Cycloclasticus pugetii PS-1: one gene and its partner. The protein of the gene in region 1 binds, or shares a complex with, the protein of each later gene. Links are inferred from orthologs where the notes say so. Each region holds a gene or a part of one and is shown on either strand. Other genes may lie near its edges. The genes, in order: CYCPU_RS0101375 and dapF.

Region 1 (10,550 bases):
ACCATCATCAGATAAAGCGACATTAAATATTTTAAAGTTTTGGCGCCATTGTTGGGTCAACTCTCCAGTTTTAAGGTCCCAGAGCTTTGCGTATTGATCATTAGCTCCTGTAATAGCGTAACGTCCGTTGTGTGATAGAGCGACAGTATTAACAAAACCATTGTGCTTGAAGCTGTAAATGATTTTTCCATAATAAAGATCGAAGTAATAGGCTTTGTTCGATTCCATGCCGATAAGAGCATGTTGACCATTGCTTGAAATAGCGATATCTGTAATATTAGGAAAGTCCCAATAGCCAATAATTTTGCCACTTTTGACTTCCCATAAAGCAAGGGAGTTACTCTCAGCGGTAATGGCAAACTTATTATTAGCAGATATTGCAGTGGCGATAATGCCTTTATTGTTATCGGTGTGTTGCCAGCGGTGTAGTACGGTGTTGGTAGCTACTTCAATGAGTTGTGCTACACCATTTGTTATAGAGACAAGGGCTAGTGAACCGTCTTTAGATAGGCTTGCATTGAGTAAGCCCGCTTTATCATGCACCCATTGTTGCTCGACATCGGTCTGATATTGACACGCTTGGAGTAAAAAAATAAGGCTAATAAGATAAATGTTTTTTAAAAAAGGACTCATCTTAATAAGGGGCGTCGGGTTATTTGAAAATACGTTTTAGTTTTAGTTTTAATTTTAATTGAGCGAACAAGCTGAGTGGTTTTTTGAAGGACTCCTCCGTTATCGGCTCAATCTTGTGACCTTCCATAAAGGCTGTTAGTACCTTATTAAAAGCCTTTGGTTGTTCTAATTGTGGGCTATGACCAACGCCATGAAAGGTATGAAATCGGCAATTATCAATATGCTGTTGCATATTTTTTAGTGGTTGTAGGGGGATAACGCTATCTAAGTCACCATGCATAATTAAAACAGGGAATTTAAAGTGCTTTAGTAAATGTGTGCCATTCCATTTTTTTAACGTGGACAAAAAACCATTAAATGCTTTTATATCCATTTTAAGAGCATCTTCAACGATCAGGTTGAGATAGAATTTATTGTAGTTGAGCCTCGGCATGGCTTTTTTAAAGCTGGTCATTAACAGCTTTCGTTTTAAACCAATAGTGCCTAGGAAGTGAAAGATATGTTCGGGTGAAAAAAAAGAGCCCTGGTTGGAAATATTTTTTAATGATGCCATGCCTTCAGCAGGGGCAGGAGCAACCAAGGTTAAGGTAATAATTCGATCAGCATTAGTGCCTGCTAACTGTTGGGCGACAGCACCGCCTAATGAATGACCAACAAGGTGAAATTTATCTAGCTTTAGTTGGTCGGCAAACTGCAGAATGTCTTCGCTGAGCGTTTCTATATCGTAGCCACTGCTAGTGACTTCACTGTCACCACAACCCCTGAAATCGGGTGCGTACCCTTGGAAGCCATTAGGCAACTGTTGTAAAAAAGGTTGCCAATAATGCCAACTGCCAAAATTGCCATGTAGCAGGATAATGGGTATATCGCCGTTTGATTGGTGCTCGTAATGGACGTTAAGGTGTTCAAGTTGAATAAAAGGCATAGTGTTAGTGAACCCAGTTCAATTTATTGTGTAAGGAAACAACGGAGCCAATAATAATTAAAGTAGGTGGTTTTGGTTTAAGCTGGTCCACTTTATCGGCGATATGTAATAAATCAGAAATGATGACGCGGTGATCTGCTGTTGTGCCTTTTTGAATGAGGGCGACAGGGGTGCTGCCTGATAATTGTCGTTCAATAAGTTTTTCACTAATTTGCCGAAGTCCAATTAGCCCCATATAAATCACAATAGTTTGGTTGGGTTTGGCCAGTTGGTCCCAGTCTAAATTGACCGTATTGTCTTTTAAATGCCCCGTGACGAACATGCATGATTGCGCGTGATCTCGATGAGTGAGTGGGATGCCTGAGTAACTGGCGCACCCAGATGCAGCTGTGATACCGGGAACCACTTCAAAAGCGATGCCTTCATCGATAAGCGTTTCAATTTCTTCACCACCGCGACCGAACATAAACGGGTCGCCACCCTTTAGTCGTACAACACGGTTGCCTTCTTTGGCCATTTTTATTAATAAGGCGTTTATGCCTTCTTGCGGCACACTATGTTTGCTGCGTTGTTTACCGACGTATATACGCTCAGCATCGCGACGGGATAAGTTTAGGACTTCGTTAGATACAAGACGGTCGTAGATAATGATATCTGCCAATTGAAGTAACCTTAACGCCTTTAATGTCAATAATTCAGGGTCGCCTGGGCCTCCGCCTACAAGATAAACCTTGCCGTTGGTAGCGACATCAGGTGCTTTATGTAGAGCCTGCAGCAAGCCTTTTTTAGCCTCTTCATGCTGCCCTTGGTAACTGAGTTCGGCGACAGGGCCATTGAAAATAGTTTCCCAGAAAATGCGTCGTTGCTTGATGTTGGAGAAATGATCTTTCACAGCCTGACGGCATTCGGCAGCAAGGCTTGCTAATTTCCCTAAAGATTGTGGGAGCAGCGTTTCAAGCTTTGCACGCATTAAGCGAGACAAGACAGGTGCAACACCGCCACTTGAGATGGCGATGGTCATCGGAGAGCGGTCAACAATGGCAGGAAAAATGAAGCTACATAATTGAGGTTGATCTACAACGTTAACGGGAATGTTGTTTGCCCATGCTTCAGAGGAGACTTGAGCATTAGTTTGTTCGTCATTGACGGCGCAGATAACTAGATGAAAGTCGAGGGTGTCAGTTGGTTTAAAAGCTCGGTTAATATGGTGTATTTGCTGATCAGTAGCCAACTGAGATAATTCGTCTGATAGCGTTGGAGCAATAACAGTGACATTAGCGCGAGCCTCTAATAACAGGCGAGCTTTTCGAGTAGCCACTGAGCCCCCGCCAACTAGTAGACAGTTTTGTTTATCAAGTTTATGAAAAAGCGGAAGGTAATCCATGGTCTATTTTAACTCTGAATGTCGAAAACAGGTAGTTAGGTGATCATTAACAAGGCCAGTAGCCTGCATGAGCGAGTAACAAATGGTTGGGCCAACAAAACTAAAGCCCCTTTTTTTTAAATCACGACTTAGTCGACTGGACATGTCTGTTTCGTTCGGCACTTGTTCGGGTCGCTCCCATTGGTTGATAAGTGGCTGATGGTTTACATACTGCCATAAGTAATTAGAAAAGCTACCAAACTCTTTTTGTGTCTTTATAAAAGCAATAGCATTTTTGACGCTGGCTTTTATTTTAAGTTTATTACGTATGAGTCGTTCGTCTTGTAATAGGTGATTTACTTTTTTGTCGCTATACTTCGCGACGATAGCTGGGTCAAAATGATCATACAGCTCACGGTAAGCTTCACGTCGTTGTAGCACTGTTGACCAACTAAGGCCTGCTTGAGCGCCTTCAAGAATCAGGTATTCAAATAATTTGTGTTCGTCTGTTAAGGGTACGCCCCATTCTTGGTCGTGATACAGAATATCGAGTGGTTTTTGGGCCCAAGGGCAACGTGTCTTATCACCCATGGGTTATCGCAAGGTAATAATTGGCCAATCGTTTTTAATGGCGTGATGCTTCAGTTGTTCATCTGGGTCAACAGCCACGGGGTGGGTGACTTTTTCCAATAGGGGAATGTCATTATGTGAATCACTGTAAAAAGTGCTATTACTGAGGTCGGCCTGATTATCAGCAAGCCATTGTGTTAACCGGGATACTTTCCCATCTTGATAGCAAGGAGTGTCAACATATTCTCCAGTATATCGACCATCAACGAACTCGGGCTCTGTTGCCAATACTGTTGGGATGCCGAAAAGCTTCACAATAGGTTCGGTAACAAAACGATTGGTGGCGGTAATTACCATTAAGGTATCGCCTTTATTACGATGTTCTTCAACTAGGTCCTGTGCTGAGGTTAGTATCAAAGGGCGAATTTTTTCATCAATAAACTGCTCGCGCCACTGATGCAGCTTTTCAACGGGGTGATCGGCAAGAAATGATAATGCAAAACTCAGATACTCACCGATATCCAGCTTACCTTGACAGTAATCGTTGTAGAACTGGGTGTTTGCTTTTGCGTAATCATCGCCATCGACGAGTTTTTTCTCAACAAGAAACTCGCCCCAAAGGTGGTCACTGTCGTCACTAATTAAGGTATTGTCGAGGTCAAAGATGGCAAGGCTCATGGGCGTATTATGTTTACAAGTAGGTTATGAGGGCTACATCAATGTTGCTAGAGGCGCTAGCCCCCATTAATGTGATTTAACTGTAAGTCTGACATAAATATTGGTGATTCCCAATCATTTTGTTATGGATGGTCGCACTGTGTCTAAACGTGGCTATAATAATCAATATTAAATTTTAGTTTAACAAATGAATCATGATTGATGACGATGGCTACCGACATAATGTTGGCATCATTTTATGTAGCCAACACAATAAATTGTTTTGGGCACGGCGTGCGAATCAAAGTGGTTGGCAATTTCCTCAAGGCGGCATGAATGAGGGTGAAACTCATGAAGAGGCGATGTATCGTGAGTTGTATGAAGAGATTGGTTTAAAACCCGAGCATGTTGAAGTTGTTGGAAAAACAAGAGAGTGGGTCTATTACGACTTACCTAAACGTTATGTTCGTAGGGATCGTTCACCAGTGTGTAGAGGTCAAAAGCAGATTTGGTTTATGTTACGGTTGGTGGGTGAAGAAAAACATATTACATTTGATAAAACGGAGACACCAGAATTTGATAGCTGGCGCTGGGCTGATTATTGGGAGCCGGCTTTCGATGTTGTGTATTTCAAGCGTAATGTGTATTTAAGTGCATTAACCGAAATGTGGTCTTTTTTATTCCCGGGGATTACGCCTAATATTTTTAAAAAATAACTAATACCCAGCAGAGTTTTGATCGAGGTTATTGGGGGTAGTTGCTAGTCTGATAACATCCGTGTGTATCCCGCCACTGGTTGTTAAGCTCAGCCAACGATAACCAGGTGCTATATTGTCTATAGCAAACTCTTGGCTAAAAGGCTTAAATTGGAAGCAGGTCGATGGTGTGGAGTAGACGGGACTACCCGCAATGGTACTGCTGAACGATTGGTGGACGTGCCCATGAATAATGCCTTGCACGCTTGGGTTGTTCTCGATTAAATAAAGAAGAGGCGCTGGGTTTGCAACGCACATACTATCTAGCCATTGGCTGCCGACAGGCTTTAATTGATGATGCAAACAGATGAGCACATGCTTAGCGGGATGAGCATCGATTTCTTGCTGGAGGTTGGCTACCTCCTGCTCGTCTAGAGTCCCGCCTTCTTCACCAGGTGTTTCAGAGTTGAGAAATGCAAAGAGCCATTGTTTATGATGTAAAAAAGGCTGGTACATCACGGGTGGTGTTGAAAACAGGCTGGTTAAGGTGCTGGAGGTGTCATGATTGCCAGGAAGCACGTAACACGGGATGCCGAGCTTTTTTAAATGCTCAATCAGGCGTTGGTAAGACTGAATGGAGCCGTCTTGGCTTAGGTCGCCAGTGAGAAAGATAAGGTCGGGTGGCCAGCTTTGTTGTTGTGCTAGGCTTAAAATGGACAGAAAGCTCTCTTCAGTGTTAACTCCTACCAATTGATCATCAACAGACGCCATCAGGTGCATATCAGTCAGTTGGAGAACTTTTATGCTCGAAGGTTCGCAATGAGCAGATGAGAAAACGTTAGCTTTTTTCAAGAATCTTTTGGAACAATTTAAAGTTTCTCTAAGTATAGCCGCTGATTTTAAAATTGCGCTGAGAAAGAATAGATCCTTAAGCGATTTTTTTAATCATCACCATTGAGCGGCGAGTTTGGTTGTAACGGAGGCGTTTCTCGGCCGGTAAATCATTCAGGGTGGCGGGAGAAAACCCTTTTTCTGCGAACCAATGGCTGCTTTGTGTTGTGAGAACAAACAAGTGGGTTAACCCATGGCTGCGAGCTTTATTCTCTATCATGCTCAATAAATATTCGCCCCGTTCCCCAGTGCGGTAATCGGGGTGAACAGCTACGCAAGCTAACTCGCCCATCAGCTCATCGGGGTATTCGTAAAGGGCTGCGCAAGTTGTTATTAAGCCATCTTGTTCAATCACATGAAATTTATTAATATCCATTTCAATGGCTTCACTAGGGCGGTAGGCAAGAAGGCCTTTTTCTTCTAAGGGCCGAATAAGTTCGATAATACCATGGAGGTCATTAATGGTAGCGGGGCGTGCGTCTTCAAAGGGCTGAATGCTGATCAGTGTGCCTGAGCCTTGCCGAGTAAACAGTTCTAATTGCAGCCCACCATTAATATTTCGGTCAATTAGGTGAATTCGCTTTACACCTAACTGGCTGGCGCGAATGGCTTCTTGCAAGTGCAAGTAAGCATCGTCTTGTTGATTGTCAGAGGACGTTAATAGGGCTTGTGCTTGCTCGGTAGTTAATTGGCGAATGAGTTTGTTTTTCTTGGTGAGAATCTCCGCTCGCTCGGTCATTATGATGAGTTTATCAGCTTTTATTTCGGTCGCTATTTCGGTTGCTATTTCTTCACTACGTAAATTAAAGACCTCACCGGCGGGTGAATACGCCAAGGGTGAAATAAGAACAATTTGGCCTGCATCCAGCGTTTTAGAAATGGTTTCGTTATTAACGCGGCGCACAGCCCCTGTAAACTGGTAGTCAACCCCATTAATAATACCGAGTGGTTTTGCAACGATAAAATTCCCAGAAGCAATATTAATGGTCGAGCCAGAAGAGGCGAGATTGGCTAGACGAGTTGATAGCTTAGCTTCAATATTAGTATGTGTTGTTCCTGCGGCCTCTTTTGCTAATTCAAGGGTTAGCTTATCTGTGACTCTAAGGTGTTGAAAAACACGGCTAGGGTGCTGGTGTTCATGTAGTTTCTTCTCTAGCTGGGTGCGGATACCGTGAACTAGGATAAGACGAATACCTAAGCTATGAAGTAACGCAATATCCTCCATTAATGTTGAGAATAATGTGTCATCGATAGCATCACCGCTAAAGTTTATGACAAATGTTTTCCCCCGATGGGCATGAATATAAGGGGCCGTATTCCTAAACCAATTAATAAATTGATGAGGGGCTATCGGCTCACCTTTGCCAAACCGAGGGAGGGGATTATGTTTACCTTGCTCGAGGGATATATTCAGTTCGTTGGCTGCGTCGATAATGCTCTTCATGGCAGAAGAGGGCACTCGCCCATCGGTACCATGCTTGCTTTTTGGGTAAGTCCAACGGTAAATAGTGGCGGGGTCTTTATTAATGGCCTTAGCTAGCTGCTTTACGCCTCCAAACTGCCGAATAATAAAATTTGCATCATCTTCCATGCGGGAATATTATATTTTTATTGCATTAATTGCAAAAAATATTAATTTTTTGCAATTAAAAGCCTATTTTATGCAAATATTAGAGATTATTTTTTGCATAAAGTTGCAATAAGGCGTTATTTGATCCGCAGGAATGTATTCATTAGCTTGGTGAGCCTGGTCAATGTTCCCTGGTCCGACGACGAGGGTCTCAAGGCCAAGTCTATTAAGAAAAGGTGCTTCTGTGCCAAAGGCAACTGCTTCGGCTTTTTTGCCAGTCAGAGACTCGACCATTTGAGTCAGTTTTGCATTAGCGGCTGTTTCAAAGGCCGGTACGCCAGCAAAAATAGGGCGATGAGCTAGCGTCAGTTTACTGTCGATAGAAAGTATGTTGTTGAGACGTTTTTGCAGGTCGGCCCTTAACGTGTCGATATCCATGCCAGGTAGTGGTCTGATATCTATTTGAGTTTCGCAGTGCGAGCAAATTCTGTTGGGGTTGTCGCCACCATGTATAGATCCGATATTCATCGTTGGTGAGGTTATAGCAAAACTTGGGTTTTGGTGTTTGCGTTGTAAGTCATCACGCCATTTTAATAACTCGTTGATGACTTTATGCATCCCTTCGGTGGCGCTAGCGCCTAAATTAGGGTTGCTAGAGTGGCCAGCTTGCCCGGTAACAACAAGAGACTCCATCATCACACCTTTATGCATGCGAATGGGTGTTAATCCAGTGGGTTCGCCAATAATGGCATACTTAGCATGATGGAACTGTTTTTTGGTGAGTGCTTGAGCCCCAGTCATTGCACTTTCTTCGTCTGCAGTGGCCAGTATTGTCAGTGGTCGTTTGAAATCCTTAGGATTAAAGCGTGAAGCAACATCGATGGCCAGCGCGAAAAAAGACTTCATGTCAGTACTGCCTAAGCCATAGAAATGGTTGTTTTTTTCGGTAAGTTTAAAGGGGTCTTGTTGCCAATGATGTTCATCATAAGGCACTGTATCGGTATGCCCGGAAAGGACCAAGCCATCTGCGCCTTTGTGGCTAGGGCCGATGGTGGCGATGAGATTGGCTTTTCCGGGGTGGTTTGAAAGCGGTTCAACTGAGACAGTGAAGCCAAGGTTTTCTAACCAATCGGCCAGTAAGTGAATAACTGGAAGGTTGCTCTGGTCGAGCGACTGATTAGTGCTGCTGACTGATGGCGTGCCAATTAAGGCACGCATCATGTCAAGCATATTAAGTGGTGTGATCAAGGCTTATGAGTACAAGCCAAAAAGGAGTGGGATCATCCTAATTAGCTGGTTTTATCAGTCACAGCGCCTTCTGAAGCTGAACTGACCAATTTTGCATATTTGGAAAGAACGCCACGTGTGTAACGCGGTTTAGGTTGTTTCCAATTTGCAAGACGTTGTTGAATGACTTCATCGTCTAGGTGCAGACGTAACTCATTTTTTACGCTATCAATCGTAATCGTGTCGCCATCTTCAACAATAGCGATAGCCCCACCTTGAAACGCCTCGGGAGTGATATGGCCCACAACAAAACCATGTGTTCCACCAGAAAAACGGCCATCAGTGATAAAGGCAACTTTATCGCCCAGTCCTCTGCCCATAATGGCTGATGTTGGCGCTAACATTTCTCTCATGCCAGGGCCGCCTTTAGGCCCTTCGTAGCGAATAACCAAAACATCACCTTCCTTGATGGATCCACTAAGGATGCTGGCCATCGAATCTTCTTCAGAGTCGAAGACGCGAGCGGTTCCTGTAAAACCAAGACCTTCTTTGCCGGTAATTTTAGCGACAGCGCCTTCGGAGGCAAGGTTACCGTGAAGGACAACGAGGTGACTGTCTTTCTTGATGGCATTGTCTAGCGAATGAATAACATCTTGATCATCTGGGTAAGGCGCAACATCAGCTAAGTTTTCAGCTAGCGTTTTACCGGTAACGGTTAAACAATCACCATGCAATAAACCAGCATCTAAGAGTATTTTCATTAATGGTTGAATGCCACCAATTTCAATTAGTTCACCCATGGAATATTTTCCACTGGGTTTTAAGTCGGCGACCATTGGCACGCGTTTACCGATTTCGGTAAAGTCGTTTAATTTAAGGTCAACGTTGGCGCTATGTGCCATTGCTAATAGGTGAAGAACAGCATTGGTTGATCCGCCTAGGGCAATCACAACGGTAATAGCGTTTTCAAAGGCTTTACGGGTCATGATATCGCGAGGCTTGATGTCGAGCTCTAGTAATTTTAAAACAGCTTTACCGGCATCTTCACAATCTTTTTTCTTGTCCGTTGAAATAGCTGCTTGAGCAGAACTGTTCGGCAAGCTCATGCCCATCGCTTCAATAGCAGAGGCCATGGTGTTTGCGGTGTACATGCCTCCGCATGAGCCAGCACCAGGAATCGCTTTTGATTCGATGGCGTGCAATTCGTCGTCATCAATCAGGTTATTTGCACGAGCGCCTACGGCCTCAAAAACTGAGATGACATCTAATTTACGTTGTTTATGGCAGCCCGATAAAATAGTACCGCCGTAAACAAAAATAGCTGGGCGATTTAGACGCGCTAATGCAATCATGCAACCGGGCATGTTTTTATCACAACCACCAATAGCAACAACACCATCAAAACCTTGACAGCCAACTACAGTTTCAATCGAATCGGCGATCACTTCACGAGACGTCAGCGAGTACTTCATGCCTTCGGTGCCCATTGAAATGCCATCAGAAATGGTGATGGTGTTAAAAATAACCCCTTTGCCACCGGCTGCATTAACGCCTTTGGCTGCGTCATCGGCTAGGCCATTAATGTGCATATTACACGGGGTCACCATTGCCCATGTGGAGGCGACGCCGACTTGTGGTTTTTTGAAATCTTCATCATTAAAGCCAACCGCATGAAGCATTGCACGACTCGGTGCGCGTTCCATACCATCCACTACTTGGGAGGAAAATTTTCTGCTATCGTTCTTTTTGTCTGACATATTGTGCTCGTATAAGTTGGGTTAATTAGAATGAAGATTGCCAAGATGATTTTTTACGCCAACTAACTTTTGGAAGTATAAAACCAAGGATAATACCAAGTAGTAAGACGCCGGAGCCGACTAGGAACCAATCTAACGCGTCACTATTTATCAGCATATCATTTTCTCTTTTCAGGCTTTCTAGTTCGCGTTCAATCGTTACGACGCGTTGTTGAAGCTGGTTCCGTTCTTCAAGAATTTGCACGGCATTACTGGAGGTTTC
Region 2 (10,745 bases), 1.9 Mb from region 1 along the record:
ACCAGTGAGCGGTCAGATGCCTTAAGTTTTGGCTCTCAGCGGCGGAACTTGGTGTATACGGTAGACATGCTGCTACGCAATTCCTGGAACGAAGTTATTATTGGTAAATACGAGTCAGCAACCGGTCTAATGAATTGTTTTTGTGATATTTTTGACCATAAAACACTCGGTCCTGCACAAGTGCTTCCACGTTTGGTCAGTGCTAGTTATAACTCGCCCAGAGCGATGAGTGTCGCTAAGCGAATACAAGCGTTGTTTAAAGAAGTGGCGATTGTTTTTAGACAATATGCGCATGGTGTGTCACCACGTTTTGTTATTCAGCTGGCTCGCTCGTTCTATATTATGCAGGTTAACGATGGCAAAATGACAGCCACCGGCGTAGCGGAAAATCATTTGTTTGAAGAGCTAGCAAGGCCTCAGCCAGTTTTTAGTCCAGTATATTTTGATAATAAAATTGACCCAAAAGGCTTACTGCCTGTTATTTATAGACATCATAAGGCAGGTCATACAAACCTTTATTACAGTCAACTCGGTGATAATAAGGCGCAAGTTTATATTTTAGATGAGAACGGTTCGATGTTTTTTGACGAGCAGACATTTGTGTACGAAACGTCATTATTGCAATCGTATCGGGTATTAATTGATAGTGTTTTTCATCGCCGAGGACTGGGTGCTGAGCAATTAAGTAGTACCGCTTTTGATGCGGAAATAATGTGTTATAAACTGGAGAAAATTGGCCAACATTGGGGGCATAAGCAAGTGTTCGTGTCCGATAAGGTAGAACCGGATATGATAAATGTTCGGGTGGTTTATGATGAACAGACCAAAGGGACATATATTTATTGCAACGATCAAGTGTTCTCAAGCCTTGAGCAGGGTGATCAGCTGTATAGCAGTGTATCGCGGTTTATCGTGCAGGCACGAAAATCTGCAGAAAAGTACCCAATATATATTACTGATATCGATGTTCCGTATTATGAACTCGGGGCAAGCAGTGATGATGCGCTGCAAATGGTTCATTATCTAAATTACAAGCAACGCATAGAGAAAAAGCTAAACGTTTAAGGCTTTAAGGTATTAACGACGACTAAAGAAATGAGCCCCCAGCCTTTAAAAAGGCTGGGGGTTTGTAAGGCTTAATTTAAAGTTGCTTAAGAACAGTATCAACATCACTGCAGGTAAAAGGGTCATCTGCGCAGTTGTCTTCTTTTCCTGGTTCACTGAATAAAGCAGTGATCTTTCCATCATCAACGATCATAGCGTAGCGCCAAGAACGCTCACCGAAGCCCAAGTTCTCTTTTTTAACCAGCATGTTCATTAAACGTGTGAACTCACCATTACCATCGGGTAGCATTTTCACGTTTTTAATACCAAGGTTTTTACTCCATTGGTACATGGTAAAGGCGTCATTCACGCTTAAGCAGTAAACTTCGTCAACACCTTTTGCTTTTAACTCTGCATGCTTGGCTTCAAAGCCCGGTAGATGGGTGCTTGAACAAGTGGGTGTAAAGGCACCGGGTAATGCAAAAAGAACAATTTTTTTACCAGCAAAGATGTCATCTGTTGTGAGGTCTTGCCAGCGAAAAGGGTTGTCACCTTCAATGCTGGTATCTCTTACGCGTGTTTTGAACGTGCACTGAGGTACTAATTGTGTCATAGATATCTCCTATTGGTTTAAATGGTTGGTTTATCGCTACAAGTGATAGTTTAGTCTTGATGTTTTATCAGGTAAAATCAATTGTTATTATTAATTTAATAGGTATTATCTATAGTTGATTTTTGTTAACACAAAGGTTTTTGAGCTGTTTTATAAGCTCAGTGCGTGGGTTTGTTTGTCGGCTGACTAAATAAATAGTGCGTTTCGGTTTAGGTTCTTCAAAAGGTATGTAGCGAATATTGTCATCATTGTTTTGAATCGCAATCGTAGGTATAAACGTAATGCCTGTGCCAGCAATGACCATTTGTCTCAATGTTTCAAGGCTGGTGGCCCTTACATTTTGTTCTTCATCTATACCGCTGAGCTGGCAAAACTGTAAGGCCTGGTCTCTTAGACAGTGCCCTTCGTCTAATAAGAGCAAGGGTTGATTGGTTAATTCATCTGGATTAATGATGGTTTGTTCGGCTAACGGATGGTTCGTTGCCACAGCGAGTTTAAATTCGTCATCAAATAAATTTTCTGCGATCAAGCTTTCATCATGGATAGGGCCGGCTAGTAGTGCTGCATCGATGAGCCCCGTTTTTAGTTTATGGAGCAAGATGTCAGTTTTTTCTTCTACTAAGATTAAACGCAGGTTAGGAAGCTTTTTTTTAATAAGTGGAATTAGTTTGGGAAGAATATAAGGGGCGATGGTAGGAAATGCGCCTAATGTAAAATCACCGGCGAAAGGGTCTTGTTCATGTTTTGCTAAAATGCTGATGTGTTCAGCATCTTGCAAGATACGCTTTGCCGTTTCAATAACCTGCTTGCCTATCTCGGTGACTAAAACATGTTTGTTGTTACGTTCAAAAATTTTAATATTTAATGAATTTTCGAGCTTTTTAATTTGCATGCTCAACGTGGGTTGGCTAACAAAGCATTGTTCGGCGGCCTTAACAAAGCTTTTTGTTTCTGCGACAGCAACAATGTATTTTAAATCCCGAAGGTTCATGGTTTGTATGTTTAGTGAAAGAAGAGAGTTAACAATAGATTATTGTATTTAAAGTAGAATTAAAAGCCAGGTTAAAGCAACTAATAAGCTGCCGAATAATACGGCAGCTGAAGCTATATCTTTAGCCTTTCCAGATAACTCGTGGTACTCGAGCCCGATTCTATCTACCGTTGCTTCGACTGCAGAATTTATTAATTCTATTATAAGGAGAAGTAGCAAACTACCGATAAGCAAGGCTCTTTCAGTAGGTATCTCGGTGATATAAAAGGCTAAGGGGGTGGCTAGTACAGTCAGTACTACCTCCTGTCTAAAGGCTTCTTCATGTGCCCAACATGCCTTTACTCCTGCCAGCGAGTTGCTCCAAGCTGCTTTTAGCCGTTGTATACCCTTTAAGTTTTGTCCGGCCAAGGTGGTTTCCTAAGAAAAGTTAGTATTTGACGGTTAATTTAGCGTAAGTTCTTGTTTGTGAGAGATAGAAACAAAATCAATCATTTTCTTTGGGGTGAATGGTGAACCAATCATACGTTTCCTAGCAATAAAATGTTTATTAAAGATACTTCTAGTCGGGTTATTACCTATGAAATCTATGCCTGCCAAGTCAGCCCAACTATAAATAAAGTCAGACGTTTGATAAGGGTGGTTTAGGGTTTTTTGAATTGAAGAGGTTGGATGCATTTTTTTCCATTCAGGAGATAGCCAGGCAATAAAAGGGACGGTATACATTGCGGGTGTTGGTTTGCCTTCATTCCTGCCACAAAATAAATCATCTTTTGTGTCGTAAACTTCTTCTCCATGATCTGAGAAATACACTAAAGAACTGTTTGTTGAGGTCTCTTTTAGAATGTTAATTAAGCTTGAGACAACGTAGTCATTGAATAAGATAGCGTTATCATAATCATTGTATTCCTCAGCGTGTTCATCTGGTACCCAGTCTGGCATACCAGCGCGACCAGTAAATTGTTTGAAACTTTCTGGATAACGATAATTGTATTTACGGTGCGTCCCAAGTAGGTGTACGACAATAAATGTTGGGCCATCACTATTACTTAAGGCGTTTTTGAATGGCTTTAGGACACCATCATCAAGCTGACTAGAGTTTTGAACACGGTTGTTGTTTAAATATACTTGCTCATCTGCTTGCTGGGAGAAGGTGAGTAATAAGGTGTTGCGCTTTGTTTGTGTTTGTTGGTTTGTAATCCAAAGCGATTTATAACCAGCTTGACGCATCATGTTTATTAGAGTTGGCTTGGTTAAGTAAACATCAGGGTTTTTCTGGTCGGCGAATGTTAGCACTTGTTGTAAAGCTTCAATTGTAGAAGGTCTTGGGCTAATCACATCGGTATATGTCAGTAATTCGTGCTGCATATTATCTAACAGAGGAGTTGTGTGGCGAGAGTACCCATATAAACTCATTCTTTGTGAGTTAGTTGACTCTCCTATGACAAGCACCATGGTTTGCTTATTATTTGAATAAACAAGGTTACTTAGAGGCGGTATTTGAGTGCTTTCCGCCAACTGTTCATTCATTGCGTCTAACACTTTTGTGTATTTAAAATAACCAGCAATCATATTCCAAGGTGCCGCAGGCTCAATTTTATCTTGAAATGATTTAATAGAATAATCCCAGCTTTTGCCATAAACGATGAGGGGTTTTAAAAAACCACCTCCAAAGATCAGTGAAACAATACAAATAGTAATGAGCTTATTTAATCTAGGTAGATAAACGGGCGTTATTTGGCGCCATAAGTAGATACCCGTGAGAGCATGAGTGATAGCCAAGAGAATGATTTTATAATCAAGGTATGATTCTATAAATTCCTTACTTTCTGAGACATTTGATTCAAAAATGATGAAAAGTACGCTTTGAGAAAAATCTTGCCCGTAGATGTAAAAATAACTGAGGCTAACTAGAGAGGCAGGCCAAATTAATAGGCCAATAAAGGCTGAAATTTTGCGCGTATATTGAGGCCAAATTAAATTGGGAACCAGCCAAATAGTCGATATAAATAAAGCTTGCCGTATGCCAACTGTATTTGACATGCCTGCAGCATAAATTAAGATTTGGCTTAACCCAGAGAAATAAAAAAAATACAGGTAAAGCTTGCCTAACGATTTCCAACTAAAGTTTGATGACATAAGGTTCCTATATCAGTAGATGCATGGTTTGCATTGTAGTGACGTAATATTAAGGAAGCCTTAAACGGGGAAATCATATTAGGGTTTTGTTTGAAAGTGTGGCGATGTCCAAATGAAATGGGTGAATGAGGGTCTCCGTCTTTATTGGGCTTGTGCTGTTATCGAAGGAAATTTTTTTTTGATAAAAAGTCAGTGCTTGTCAAGACAGCACGGTTGTTAACCAATCTTTAATGTGATGAATTTCTTGTGGGCAAACGGAGTGTTCCATCGGGTAAGCATGCCAGTCAACACAATAGCCTGACGCTTCAAGAAAGCGGCGTGATGAGTCTGCTTGTTCAATTGGTATCACAGGATCAAAGTCACCGTGCCCATAGAAAATTGGAATCTTAGCGTGACCGCTTTGTTCAGCGGTTGGCAATGTATCTTGCATAGGAATATAGGTTGAAAGAGCCATAATGCCTGCAAGCGTTTCAGGAAAGCGTAGGCCTGCGTCAAAAGCGATGACCCCACCTTGAGAAAAGCCAGCAATAACAATTTTTGAAGGCTCAATGCCTGTCGCGATTTCGTCATTGATCATGTCAGTAATGGTTTTGCTTGACGATACAATGCCAGCATTGTCGGCACGTTTCATTAAGTCCATTTCGGTAATGTCATACCAAGCGGGCATGACAGCGCCGCCGTTGATAGTTACCGCGATGGAAGGGGCATGAGGAAAGACGAACCGTATGCCTAGTTCATCTTGAATACCTAGCTCAGATACGATGGGTGCAAAATCATTGCCATTAGCGCCTAGGCCATGTAGCCAAATAACGGAACAACGAATAGGTGTGTTTGGGTTTGAGATAATGGCAGGAAGTCGGGTAGCTAGCATGGCGATAGGTTCAATTGGTTTCTAGAAAGGGTTAGAGTATGCCAAAAAATGCCAAACGTTTATACTGTCGATTACTGAAATAATTAAAGGGTACAAAATGTCGCGTTTATTAAAAATGATGCTAATTTGTGGGTTACTGGCCATGCTAGCTGCTTGTGGACAGAAAGGGCCGCTGTATATGCCGAGTAATCAAATCGCACAAGAATTAGGTTTGTAATGGATTATTTTCAGTACCAAGATAAGCAACTTTTTGCGGAAAATGTTTCGGTTCAATCAATCGTAGAGCAATTCTCTAGCCCCACCTATATTTATTCCCGGGCGACATTGGAACGCCACTGGAAGGCATTTGATCAAGCCTTTGAAGGACGTCCGCACTTAATATGTTATGCGGTTAAAGCGAACTCGAACATTGCGGTGCTAAATGTACTAGCACGCTTAGGTTCAGGGTTTGATATTGTGTCTATCGGTGAGTTAGAACGTGTGTTAACAGCGGGTGGGCAGCCTGAAAAAATTGTTTTCTCAGGGGTTGGTAAACGGCATGATGAAATACGCAGGGCGTTAGACGTTGGTATTCGTTGTTTTAATGTGGAAGTCTCTGCAGAGTTAGACCGTATCAATGAAATTGCGGGTGAGTTAGGTCATATTGCGAATATTTCTATTCGCGTTAACCCTGATGTAGATGCGCAAACGCACCCTTATATTTCTACGGGGTTAAAAGAAAATAAATTTGGCTTAGATATTGAAACAGCCTTTATGGAGTATCAACGCGCGAATGCGTTGCCGCATTTGAATATTACGGGCTTAGATTGCCATATAGGCTCGCAGTTAACGGATGTTGCGCCGTTTGTGGATGCGCTGGATCGGGTATTAAGTTTATTGGATCGGTTACAAGGTGTGGGTATTCGTATTGATCATCTGGATTTAGGTGGAGGTCTTGGTATTTGTTATCGAGACGAGCAACCACCATTGCCTGCCGACTATGTAAAAGCCTTGTACCAAAAGCTAGGCGATCTGCCCTATGAAATATTATTAGAACCAGGCCGTGCAATTGCCGGAAATGCAGGTATTTTAGTGACTAAGGTTGAATATATTAAACCGGTAGAAGGTAAGCGGTTTGCTATTGTAGATGCAGCGATGAATGACTTGATGCGCCCTGCACTATATCAAGCGTGGCAAAATATTGTGCCTGTTAATTTAACGTCAACAGCTAAAACAGCTTGTTATGATATTGTTGGTCCAGTTTGTGAAACAGGTGATTTTTTAGGAAAAGACCGTGAGCTGGCTATTGAAGAAGGCGATTTATTAGCGGTCCGTTCTGCGGGCGCTTATGGGTTCACAATGAGCTCGAATTACAATTCAAGACCAAGTGCTGCTGAGGTTATGGTGGATGGAGAGCAGATCCACTTAATTGGCGCACGACAACGGTTAGAAAGCTTATGGCAAAACGAAGCACTATTACCGAATGAAACTGAGGACGCAGGTTGTTAATTAACTTTAGTAAAATGCATGGCTTAGGTAATGACTTTGTTGTTATTGATGCCATAAACCAAACGGTTCAGCTAACGGCCGAGCAAATTAAAGCCTTAGCCGATCGCCACTACGGTATTGGCTTTGACCAACTACTCTTAGTAGAACCGGCAAAAATGAGTGCGGACTTTCGTTATGTTATTTATAACGCAGATGGTAGTGAGGTTTCTCAGTGTGGTAATGGCGCACGTTGTTTTGCGCTATTCGTGACACAAAAAGGCTTAACCAATAAACGCTCAATTCGAGTGGAAACAGACGCCGGTGAGTTGGTTTTAACGGTTAATGAGGAACAGTTGGTAACGGTTGATATGGGGGTTCCAAAACTCGACCCGGCAAATGTTCCATTAATAGCGAAGCAACAACAATTACAATACAGCGTTGATGTATTGGATAGGACCGTAGCGTTTTCAGCGTTATCAATGGGTAATCCTCATGCAGTACTTCAAGTTGAAAATGTCGCGACAGCAGAGGTCGAGGCAGTGGGCGCCGCGCTGGAAAGTCATAGCCTTTTCCCAGAGCGGGCGAATATTGGTTTTAGTGAAATAACGGGGCCGGATAGCCTCGCATTACGTGTTTATGAGCGCGGCGCCGGTGAAACCTTGGCTTGTGGAAGCGGTGCTTGTGCGGCGGTTGTTGCCGCAGTTCGATTGGGTAAAGTAACCACGCCAACAACGGTTGCCCTAACCGGTGGCGAATTAACGATTGATTGGCAAGGTGAAGGGGCTCCGGTAATGATGAGCGGGCCGGCGACATTTGTTTTTGATGGTATGATTGATATATGAGTACACAAGCAACTGCAACAACAGAAGGGTTAACGGCTGAACAAGTCCGTGAATACTTGTTAACCACACCAGATTTTTTTAATCAATATCCAGAGTTACTCGACGATATTCAAGTGGTAGAGCAGCACGGTGGCGTGGTTTCTCTTACGATGCGTCAACTAGCAATTTTACGAGATAAAAACGAAAAGTCTCAAAAGCAACTTGAAGGCCTGTTAGCGATTGCGCGTGAAAATGATGCCTTATTCGGGCGGATGCAGCAGTTAACAACCACATTAATTGATGCTCGTTGTGTGGAAGATGTATTCGCAACACTTGATGACACCCTGCGAGAATGTTTCGGTGCAGAGTTTTTTGCTATTCGCTTAGTAGACGAAAATAGCGACAGTGTCTTCCCCATCAGTGATGTTCTCTGGCAAAAAGATAATCCTCAGTTAGAGCATTTTAAACGCTTGCTTGAGTCACAGAAGATTAAGTGTGGCTTGCCGACACACGCACAGGCGAAGGCGTTGTTTAATCAACAAGCGGATGAGGTTAAGTCTGCTGCGCTGATTCCACTCAAGGTCGCCCAACAAGATGGCATATTGGCCATAGGCAGTAAGGATTCAGACCGTTTTCACACAACCATGGGTACCTTGTTTTTAGAGCACCTTGGGGAGCTGGTTGCCAAACGGCTTAACTCACTGCAAGAGATAAAAGAGTAACGATGGAACCAGCGGCTGTTGAGGCACGTCAGCAGTTTTTAGATGCATTAAACGTTGAGCGTAGATTCTCTTTAAATACGTTACAAGCCTATGCGCGTGACTTATCTCAATTAGTTAATTATTGTGATGAGAATGAGCTCGTTTCATGGTCGCAACTTGATCCACACCATGTTCGGCGTTTTGTCGCACAGCGACACCGAAAAGGCTTGAGTGCTCGAAGTTTGCAGCGCGAATTATCGGCCTGTCGGAGCTTTTTTAGTTATCTCATTAAAACCAATGTGCTGTTGAATAACCCTGCGTCTGGTATTCGAGCGCCGAAATCAGCGAAAACCTTACCTAAGGTGTTGGATGTCGACCAGATTAATAGTCTGTTAGAGGCGGTCCCCAATGATGACCTGGAAATTCGTGATGTAGCGATGTGGGAACTGCTTTACTCGTCGGGTCTACGGGTCAGTGAATTAGCGAATATAGATTTAATGGACTTGGACTTAAGTAGCCGAACGGTTCATGTTGTCAACGGAAAAGGAGGTAAGTCCCGCTTATTACCGTTGGGCCGGAAGGCTGTCAACGCTATTCGTAAATGGTTAGCAGTGCGGATGGATAAGGTTAAAACGGGTGAAATGGCGTTGTTTGTCGGAAAGACAGGTTTACGCTTAAGCACAAGAAGTATTCAGTCGCGTTTAGAGCGATGGCGAAAACGCCAAGGCTTGCAAGGGCGCTTGCACCCACATATGTTACGACACTCATTTGCGAGTCATATGTTGGAGTCAAGCCAAGACCTTCGAGCGGTGCAAGAATTATTAGGTCACAGTAATATTAGTACCACGCAAGTATACACGCACTTAGATTTTCAACACCTAGCGTCGGTTTACGATAAAGCGCACCCAAAGGCTAAGCCGAAAAAGAAATAAGTTTTGGTTTAGTCTGGCTTTGGCAATTTACCATCCGAGGGTGTCTCTAAGATATCATTGTTAGAGGGGCCAAATAGCTTGCCTAAAAATGTAAATACGCGTTTTATTGCACGCCATAATTTTGGTAGTGCCCAAATCATTAAGAGGATAAATAAAACTAAACCGACCATAAAAAAGGTCGGATGTTGGATGGACGCCCAAACACCTGCAAAAACGGCGATATCTTCCATAATAGAGGCGGTCCAGTTGGTGAACGGTTCGGGTGATGTGTTTATTAACGCACGGCTACCTGTTTTTGTGGCATGCGTCGCACCAGCTAAGCTTCCACCAACGATGGCTGCTGCAATTTCAGCGGCAGGGCCAATGTCACCAATAGCACCAGCAGCTAACATAGCGCCAGCAGGAATTCTCACGAAAGTATGGATGGTATCCCAGCCGGTATCTACGCCGGGCACCTTATCGGCAAAAAACTCAACTGCATACATTAATCCAGCAGCGGTCATTACTAGCGGATCCGCTACAATCAATAAATCAGGCGGCAAATCAATATGACCAGTATGCGCTAAGTAACCAAGGGTTAAGAGTGTAGCGTATAAATTGATACCGCTCCCCCACGCTGCGCCCATGCTCAAGGCCAGTGTTTGAGAAATTTGGTTTAATTCATCCACAATAATCACTCCCTGTTTTACACATTGGGTAAGAATATCATAAGAACTATGAATACTAGCTAAACAAATAGGGATGCACGCTAAGGCATGATTATTGTGTAAAATAAAGGGTCAATAGTTTAAATGAGAGATTATCGTGGATTTTAGAGGAACAACAATCGTCTCTGTGCGACGAGGTGATAGTGTCGTAATAGGTGGTGATGGGCAAGTCACCTTGGGCAATACGATTATGAAAGGAAATGCTCGAAAAGTTCGTAAACTTGCTAGTGGGGATGTTATTGCTGGCTTCGCGGGTGCAACAGCCGATGCATTTACCTTGTTTGAGCGTTTTGAAGGCATGCTTGAAAAGCATCATGGTAATTTAACCCGCGCGGCGGTTGAAATGGCTAAAGATTGGCGAACAGACCGGATGCTGCGTAAGTTGGAAGCGCTACTGGCAATTGCAGACAGTAAAGACTCGCTGATTATTTCGGGTAATGGTGATGTGATTCAACCGGAGCA

What was found.
Region 2: the proteins of CYCPU_RS0101375 (region 1) and dapF are in contact, whole or in part, in a solved structure (PDB 5YGU), measured with the Escherichia coli proteins. The link is inferred for Cycloclasticus pugetii PS-1 from one-to-one orthologs.

What each region holds. Positions count from the first base shown.
Region 1 is NZ_ARVU01000001.1:271,509-282,058, forward strand. Bases 3,309-6,113 are described here. They hold CYCPU_RS0101375 (RNA pyrophosphohydrolase), read left to right. Parts: upstream 3,309-4,363; coding sequence 4,364-4,864; downstream 4,865-6,113. Other genes in these bases: CYCPU_RS0101365 (DNA-3-methyladenine glycosylase I), read right to left, coding at 3,309-3,512; CYCPU_RS0101370 (histidinol-phosphatase), read right to left, coding at 3,516-4,169; cpdA (3',5'-cyclic-AMP phosphodiesterase), read right to left, coding at 4,865-5,695; argA (amino-acid N-acetyltransferase), read right to left, coding at 5,772-6,113. In the rest of the region: CYCPU_RS0101350 (WD40 repeat domain-containing protein), read right to left, coding at 1-633; CYCPU_RS0101355 (alpha/beta fold hydrolase), read right to left, coding at 653-1,558; siroheme synthase CysG, read right to left, coding at 1,563-2,942; more of CYCPU_RS0101365, read right to left, coding at 2,946-3,308; more of argA, read right to left, coding at 6,114-7,325; argE (acetylornithine deacetylase), read right to left, coding at 7,389-8,534; ilvD (dihydroxy-acid dehydratase), read right to left, coding at 8,594-10,288; CYCPU_RS0101400 (TIGR04211 family SH3 domain-containing protein), read right to left, coding at 10,314-10,550. UniProt on the Escherichia coli protein: Master regulator of 5'-end-dependent mRNA decay.
Region 2 is NZ_ARVU01000001.1:2,186,101-2,196,845, reverse strand. Bases 6,051-9,050 are described here. They hold dapF (diaminopimelate epimerase), read left to right. Parts: upstream 6,051-7,136; coding sequence 7,137-7,964; downstream 7,965-9,050. Other genes in these bases: xerC (tyrosine recombinase XerC), read left to right, coding at 8,668-9,050; CYCPU_RS0110675 (DUF484 family protein), read left to right, coding at 7,961-8,665; lysA (diaminopimelate decarboxylase), read left to right, coding at 6,051-7,143. Outside these bases: CYCPU_RS0110720 (class I adenylate cyclase), read left to right, coding at 1-1,065; CYCPU_RS0110715 (peroxiredoxin), read right to left, coding at 1,142-1,657; CYCPU_RS0110710 (LysR substrate-binding domain-containing protein), read right to left, coding at 1,767-2,648; CYCPU_RS0110705 (diacylglycerol kinase), read right to left, coding at 2,697-3,056; phosphoethanolamine transferase CptA, read right to left, coding at 3,090-4,784; CYCPU_RS0110695 (alpha/beta hydrolase), read right to left, coding at 4,984-5,655; LPS translocon maturation chaperone LptM, read left to right, coding at 5,753-5,872; more of lysA, read left to right, coding at 5,872-6,050; more of xerC, read left to right, coding at 9,051-9,576; CYCPU_RS0110665 (DUF4126 domain-containing protein), read right to left, coding at 9,585-10,244; ATP-dependent protease subunit HslV, read left to right, coding at 10,378-10,745. UniProt on the Escherichia coli protein: Involved in the succinylase branch of the L-lysine biosynthesis and in the biosynthesis of the pentapeptide incorporated in the peptidoglycan moiety. Catalyzes the stereoinversion of LL-2,6-diaminopimelate (L,L-DAP) to meso-diaminopimelate (meso-DAP).